Linked DNA regions of Simiduia agarivorans SA1 = DSM 21679. The protein of the gene in region 1 binds, or shares a complex with, the protein of each later gene. Links are inferred from orthologs where the notes say so. Each region holds a gene or a part of one and is shown in the gene's direction. Other genes may lie near its edges.

What was found.
Region 2: the proteins of uvrA (region 1) and mfd are in contact, whole or in part, in a crystal structure (PDB 4DFC), measured with the Escherichia coli proteins. The link is inferred for Simiduia agarivorans SA1 = DSM 21679 from one-to-one orthologs.

The regions. Positions count from the first base shown.
Region 1 is NC_018868.3:1,996,490-1,999,960, forward strand. Bases 31-3,432 are described here. They hold uvrA (excinuclease ABC subunit UvrA), read left to right. Parts: upstream 31-376; coding sequence 377-3,232; downstream 3,233-3,432. Other genes in these bases: M5M_RS08850 (curlin-associated protein), read left to right, coding at 31-266; M5M_RS08860 (tetratricopeptide repeat-containing sulfotransferase family protein), read right to left, coding at 3,363-3,432. Also shown: more of M5M_RS08850, read left to right, coding at 1-30; more of M5M_RS08860, read right to left, coding at 3,433-3,471. UniProt on the Escherichia coli protein: The UvrABC repair system catalyzes the recognition and processing of DNA lesions. UvrA is an ATPase and a DNA-binding protein. A damage recognition complex composed of 2 UvrA and 2 UvrB subunits scans DNA for abnormalities.
Region 2 is NC_018868.3:260,241-264,327, reverse strand. Bases 1-4,018 are described here. They hold mfd (transcription-repair coupling factor), read left to right. Parts: upstream 1-389; coding sequence 390-3,818; downstream 3,819-4,018. Other genes in these bases: M5M_RS01205 (CsiV family protein), read left to right, coding at 3,823-4,018; M5M_RS01215 (glyceraldehyde-3-phosphate dehydrogenase), read right to left, coding at 1-127. Outside these bases: more of M5M_RS01205, read left to right, coding at 4,019-4,087. UniProt on the Escherichia coli protein: Couples transcription and DNA repair by recognizing RNA polymerase (RNAP) stalled at DNA lesions. Mediates ATP-dependent release of RNAP and its truncated transcript from the DNA, and recruitment of nucleotide excision repair machinery to the damaged site.

The DNA.
Region 1 (3,471 bases):
GGGTTAACCAGTACGGTATTGCCGACACTGCGCTGGTAAGCCAGAACGGTGAAGGCCTGTATGCCGATGTGTATCAGTCAGGCGACCTGAATGATGCCATCGTGGATCAGTCCGGCATGTACAACCAAACCTATATTTCTCAGTACGGCATGGGTATGGATGGCATGAATAACACGGTATTTGTTCAGCAAACCGGTGCTTATGATTATGCCAATGTGGTACAGGGCGGCGGCTCCGGCAACAACATCAGCGTTATCCAGAACTAAGCCTCGGGGCAGGGCCGCAATGGCCCTGCCCTTTTCCCTTCCTTACCTGACACCCCTCCGCCCCTTCGCTATAATCGACCGCTTTGTGATCCCATAGAGAGCAGTCAGCAGTGGATACCATTCTGGTTCGCGGCGCCCGCACCCATAACCTCAAGAACATCGACCTCGACATCCCGCGCGACAAGCTGGTGGTGATTACCGGGCTATCCGGTTCGGGGAAGTCTTCACTCGCATTTGATACGCTCTATGCCGAAGGCCAGCGCCGCTACGTGGAGTCTCTGTCCACCTATGCGCGCCAGTTTTTGTCCATGATGGAAAAGCCCGACGTGGATCACGTGGAGGGCCTGAGCCCCGCCATCTCCATCGAGCAGAAATCCACCTCGCACAACCCCCGCTCCACGGTGGGCACGATCACTGAAATCTATGACTACCTGCGCCTGCTGTACGCGCGCGTGGGTGAGCCCCGCTGCCCGGAACACGGGGAACCTCTCGCCGCCCAAACCGTCAGCGAAATGGTGGATCAGGTGCTGGCCCTGCCGGAAGGCAGCAAAATCATGTTGCTGGCGCCCTTGGTCAAAGACCGCAAAGGTGAGCACTTACATATTCTGGAACAGCTGAAACGCGACGGTTTTATCCGCGCCCGCATCGACGGCCTGGTGGTGGATCTGGACGATGCACCGAAACTCGACAAAAAGAAAAAACACACCATTGAAGTGGTGGTCGATCGCTTTAAGGTCAAGGCAGATTTACAGCTGCGTTTGGCTGAATCGTTCGAAACGGCCCTCAATCTCGCTGACGGCCAAGCCCTGATCAGCTACATGGACGGCGACGGTGACGACCGTATTTTCAGCGCCAAACACGCCTGTCCCATCTGCGATTACAGCCTCGCCGAACTGGAACCCCGGCTGTTTTCCTTCAACAATCCGGCCGGTGCCTGCCCCAGCTGTGACGGCCTGGGTGTGCGCCAGTATTTTGATGAAGACAAGATAATTCACGACCCGGAACTGACCCTGGCCGAAGGTGCCATCCGCGGCTGGGACAGACGCAATGTGTATTATTTCCACATGCTCACAAGCCTTGCCGAACACTATGGATTCTCCATTGATGTGCCGTGGAAAAAACTGAAGAAGAAAGACCAGACGGCGGTGCTGCAGGGCTCGGGCGATACGGAGGTATCCTTCCGCTACGTCAACGACCGGGGCGATATCTACCAACGCACCCACCGCTTTGAAGGCGTGATTCCCAATATGGAACGGCGCTATCGCGACACCGATTCCAATATGGTGCGCGAAGACCTGGCCAAATTCCTGTCGCACCAGAATTGCCCTGAATGCCAGGGCACCCGTTTGCGCCGCGATGCCCGCCATGTATTTGTGGACAACCGCACCCTGCCCGACATCACCTCACTGCCCGTGGGCGAGGCGTTCGATTATTTCTCGTCCCTGAGCTTCACGGGTCGCAAACAGGAAATCGCCAGCAAGGTGTTGAAAGAGTTGCGCGACCGCTTCCAGTTTCTGGTGGACGTGGGCCTGAATTATCTCACCCTGAACCGCAGTGCTGAAACCCTTTCCGGCGGCGAAGCACAGCGCATCCGGCTCGCGAGCCAGATCGGTGCTGGCCTGGTGGGCGTGATGTACATTCTGGATGAACCCAGCATCGGCCTGCACCAGCGCGATAATGAGCGCTTACTGCGCACACTGACACACCTGCGCGATCTGGGTAACACGGTGATCGTGGTGGAGCACGACGAGGATGCCATCCGCGCCGCCGACTTCCTGATCGATATCGGCCCCGGCGCCGGCGTGCACGGGGGAGAGGTGGTGGCTGCCGGCACCTACAAGCAGGTCATCAAAGCGAAAAACTCGCTCACTGCCGATTACCTCTCAGGCCGCAAATCCATTGCCGTGCCGGCCAAACGTACGCCTTACAACGCCAAAGAAGAGCTGGTACTCGCCGGCGCCACCGGCAACAACCTGAAAAACGTCACGCTTACCCTCCCGGTGGGACTCATGACCTGTGTCACCGGGGTTTCGGGCTCGGGTAAATCCACGCTGATCAATGCCACCCTCTATCCCCTGGCAGCAACAGCGCTGAACAAGGCCACCACCCTGAAAGCGGCCGAGCACACATCCGTGCAGGGCCTGGAGCATTTCGACAAGTGCGTGGATATCGACCAGAGCCCCATTGGCCGCACACCGCGCTCCAACCCGGCCACCTACACCGGTATTTTCACTCCCATCCGCGACCTGTTTGCCGGCACCCAGGAAGCCCGCTCGCGCGGCTACAAGCCCGGGCGCTTCAGTTTTAACGTTAAAGGCGGACGCTGCGAGGCCTGCCAGGGCGACGGCGTAACCAAAGTGGAAATGCATTTCCTGCCCGATGTGTTCGTGCCGTGCGACGTGTGTAAAGGCAAACGCTACAACCGGGAAACGCTGGAGATCAAATTCAAAGGCAAAAACATCCATGAGGTGCTGGACCTCACGGTAGAAGACGCGCGCGAGTTTTTCGATGCGGTGCCCGCCATTGCTAAAAAACTGCAAACCCTGATGGATGTTGGCCTGTCCTACATCCGCTTGGGGCAGGCAGCCACCACGCTCTCGGGCGGTGAAGCCCAGCGGGTCAAACTGTCGCGGGAATTGTCAAAACGCGATACCGGTAAAACCCTGTACATCCTCGATGAGCCGACTACAGGCCTGCACTTCTACGACATCCAGCAGCTGCTGAACGTGTTGCACCGCCTGCGCGATCACGGCAATACCGTGGTGGTAATCGAGCACAACCTGGACGTGATCAAAACCGCCGACTGGGTGGTGGACTTAGGCCCCGAAGGCGGCAGCGGCGGCGGTGAAATCATCGTCACCGGCACCCCGGAGGATGTGGCGAAGGCAAAGCACTCCCATACGGGCCGCTTTCTTAAACCTCTGCTGGCAGCCCAGAAGCCCAAAGCAAAAGCAAAGAAGAAGTAGCTCGAACGACTCGGTCGGACCAGACTCGGTCGGACCAGACTCGGTCGGACTAGACTCCCCCATGCTAAAGCACTAAGTGCTTAGCCCTTGGTGCTTTAGCATGAGGGAGTCTGACCCCGAACTTACGGGGCTACTCCAAGGCCCTGAGTTTTTCAGCCACAGGCGCCATCAGCGTCTCGAAGTGCCGCCAGCGACCTATAGACCGGGTGTGCGGTTTTTCGCGCACCTGAGCAGCGCTG
Region 2 (4,087 bases), 1.7 Mb from region 1 along the record:
GGCCGTATATATAGACGCTGACGTTTTGCTCACGATTGAGCTTACCCACCATGGGAATCATGGCTTCGGCTAGCGCTTCGCGCTCTTTCCAGTCCTTGAAGAAGTCTACGGGCTTAGGACGATTCACAGATATGCACCTTTTAAAGTAAAAGAAAGTTTCAGTATGGTCGACGCCATACCGTTGTACCTGCTCTTTTGGCGGGTTCCGTCATTCTTTTAACCCCTACCACCGAAATGTGACAGAGGCCGCCATTATCGCGGTTGCACGCCCATTGAGCAAGATTCAAACGGCCGTTTAGTTACAATTTTTACTATTTTTTCACGCCTGCTGCCAAAGCCGGCGCCAGACGCTACAATAGCCGGCTTTTTGGACCACCAGACAAGGCAGCATGGATCTTACAGAGCCCCTGGGCCAGCTATCTCCGCCTCTCTCAAACAAACCCAAATTCAATCAGCGCTGGGGCAAGCTGCCCGGTGCCGCAGTCGCTCTCGCCGTCAGCCAGGCCACCCGGGCTTTCGACGGCCTGCTGCTGGTCATCACACCCGATACTGCCAGTTCCCTGGCACTGCAGGATGAATTGCGGTTCTTCTGTGGCGATAGCACGCCGATACTGACCCTGCCGGACTGGGAAACCCTGCCCTACGATACGTTCAGCCCTCACCAGGACATTATTTCCGAGCGGATCAAAGCGCTGTACCGGTTGCCGACTACCCGCAAGGGCATTCTGGTGGCCCCGCTCACCACCCTGATGTGCCGACTGCCGCCTCAGCAATTTGTGGCGGGCCACAGCCTGGTGCTCAACAAAGGCCAGACATTCGATCTCAATGCTCAGGCCCGGGTGCTGGAGGCCAACGGCTACCACCGGGTAGACACTGTGTATGAACACGGCGAATTTGCCGTTCGCGGGGCACTGCTGGATATCTACCCGGCGGGCAGCGACTGGCCACTGCGCATCGACCTGTTCGATGATGAAATCGAAAGCCTGCGCAGTTTTGACCCCGATACCCAGCGCACACTGGAACAGATAGACAGCATCGAGTTGTTGCCTGCGCGGGAATTTCCGCTCACCAAAGCCGCCATCAGCGACTTCCGTTTGCGCTGGCATGACGCCTTTGATGTGGACCACAAAGCCTGTCCCGTTTACCAGGATATTTGCGATGGCATTGCACCGGCCGGTATCGAATATTATCTGCCCCTGTTCTTTGACCAGTGCGCCACCCTGTTCGACTACCTGCCCGAGAACAGCCGTGTCCTTACCTACGACAACCTGATTCCAAAGGCTGACCGGTTCTGGACTGAAGCCAGCAACCGCTATGAAAGCCGGCGCGTGGACCCCGAGCGCCCCCTGCTGCCACCGGCCAAAGTATTTGTGCCGGTCAACGAGCTGTTCGAACATATCAACAGCCTGCCACGCACCGAACTCAATGATGATGCTCCCGTCATTCCGGCCCTGACGCCACCCCAAGCGCCGGTGGACGCCAAAGCAGACCAGCCATTGCAGGCGCTGCTGGATCTGTTGCGCTCGGACCGCAAAACCCTGTTTACAGTCGATAGCGCCGGCCGCCGGGAAATCTTATTGGAAATGTTGGCGAAAGCAGGCATAAAACCTACTGCCGTCAACGGTTGGTCCGATTTTATCGCGGCCGAAAATTCACCCTGCATTGCCATCGCCGGCCTCGACCAGGGCCTGGCGCTGAGCACGCCAGCGGTACAAATCATCACCGAAAACCAATTGTTCGGTGAGCGGGTTCAGCAGCGCCGGCGCCGGCGGGTCACACAGGAAAATGAGCTCGCGGTCAAAAACCTGAGCGAATTGAACCCGGGCGCGCCGGTGGTTCATATCGATCATGGCGTGGGCCGTTATCAGGGTCTGATTACGCTGGACCTCGATGGTCAGCCACAGGAATTTTTACAGCTCAGCTACGCCAACGACGCCAAACTCTATGTACCGGTTGCGAACCTGCACCTGATCAGCCGCTATTCGGGCGCCGATGACAACCTGGCACCACTGCACAAATTAGGCAGCGACAGCTGGGATAAAGCCAAACGCAAAGCCGCTGAAAAAGTCCGCGATACCGCCGCAGAACTGCTCGATATCTATGCCCGGCGGGCCGCACGCAAGGGCTTCGCATTTGCCGACCCCGGCGCTGCTTACCAGGCGTTTGCAGCCTCCTTTCCGTTTGAGGAAACCCCCGATCAGGAACAGGCCATTGCCAACGTGCGCAAGGACATGCTCGCCTCCACACCCATGGACCGTCTGGTGTGCGGCGACGTGGGCTTTGGCAAAACCGAAGTGGCCATGCGCGCCGCATTCATCGCCGTGCAAAGTGGCAAACAGGTGGCCATGCTGGTGCCCACCACCCTGCTCGCACAACAGCACTATGAAAGCTTTAAAGACCGCTTTGCCGACTGGCCGGTAAATATCGAAGTGGTCTCACGGTTTAAGACCGGCAAAGAAATTGATGCCATTGCCGACAAACTCAAAGACGGCAAGGTGGACATCATTGTCGGCACCCATAAATTATTGCAGCCCGACTTCAATTACCAGTCGCTGGGTCTTCTGATTATTGACGAAGAACACCGGTTTGGTGTTCGTCAAAAAGAAGCACTGAAATCCATTCGCTCGGAAGTGGATATTCTGACCCTGACCGCAACGCCAATTCCCCGCACGCTGAACATGAGCATGGCGGGCATTCGCGACCTGTCCATCATCGCCACGCCGCCGAACAAACGCCTGAGCATCAAAACCTTTGTGCGCGTGCATGACGATGCACTGATCAAAGAGGCCATATTGCGGGAGCTCCTGCGCGGCGGCCAGGTGTATTATTTGCACAACGAAGTCAAAAGCATCGAAAAAACCGCGCGCGAATTGCAGGCATTGGTTCCCGAGGCCCGCATCGGTATCGGCCATGGACAAATGCGCGAACGGGACCTGGAAAAAGTCATGGCAGACTTTTACCACAAACGGTTCAACTTACTGGTGGCCACCACGATCATTGAAACCGGCATTGATGTTCCGAGCGCAAACACCATCATCATTGAGCGCGCGGATAAATTCGGGCTTGCGCAGTTGCACCAATTGCGTGGGCGCGTGGGTCGCTCGCACCATCAGGCCTATGCCTATTTAATGACCCCCAATCCGAAAACCCTGACCAGCGACGCCACCAAGCGGTTGGAGGCAATCGCTCAGGCCGACACCCTGGGTGCCGGCTTTACCCTTGCGACCCACGACATGGAAATCCGCGGCGCCGGCGAACTGCTCGGCGACGAGCAAAGCGGTCAAATTGAAGCGGTCGGTTTCAGCATGTACATGGACATGCTCAATCGCGCGGTCAAAGCCATTCAGGCGGGTAAAACCCCTGACCTCGATGCGCCATTAGGCAGCGCAGTAGAAATCAACCTGCGCATACCGGCACTGATCCCCGACGACTATCTGCCCGATGTGCACAGCCGTCTGATCATGTACAAGCGCATCGCCAACGCCGCCGATGAAGGCGCGTTAAAAGAACTGCAAGTGGAAATGATCGACCGCTTCGGGCTCTTGCCTGACCCGGTCAAAAACCTGTTCCGCATTACCGGCCTGAAACTCACCGCAGAGGCAATGGGCATCGAAAAACTCGAGGCGGGCCCCACCGGGGGCAAAATCAGTTTCAACAAAGAGCCCAAGGTCGACCCGTTGAAAATCATCAAGCTGGTGCAAACTCAACCGCAAAAATACCAAATGCACGGTGCCAATGGTTTGAAATTCCTGCATGATATGGAAAGCACTGAAATCCGACTGGCCACCACCGAGGCCTTACTTGCCAACCTGGTTTAACACTATGATTTTTTTTCGCGTTATCACCTTCGGAATGCTGTTGTTCGCCAATGTTGCATGGGCCCAGACAGCGGCACCAGACCAGCCGCGCTGGTATCAGGTAGAAGTGGCGATCTTTACCCAACCGGCCAACAGTCAATTGGTTTCAGGCATAGAAACATTCCGCAAGGACGTAACACTGGCGTATCGTCCGGGCGCCCGCTACCTCAAAACCGCTGAAGCCTATTTCGAAGCGCAACAGACGCCGGCATTACCGGCCCAGACGGTCG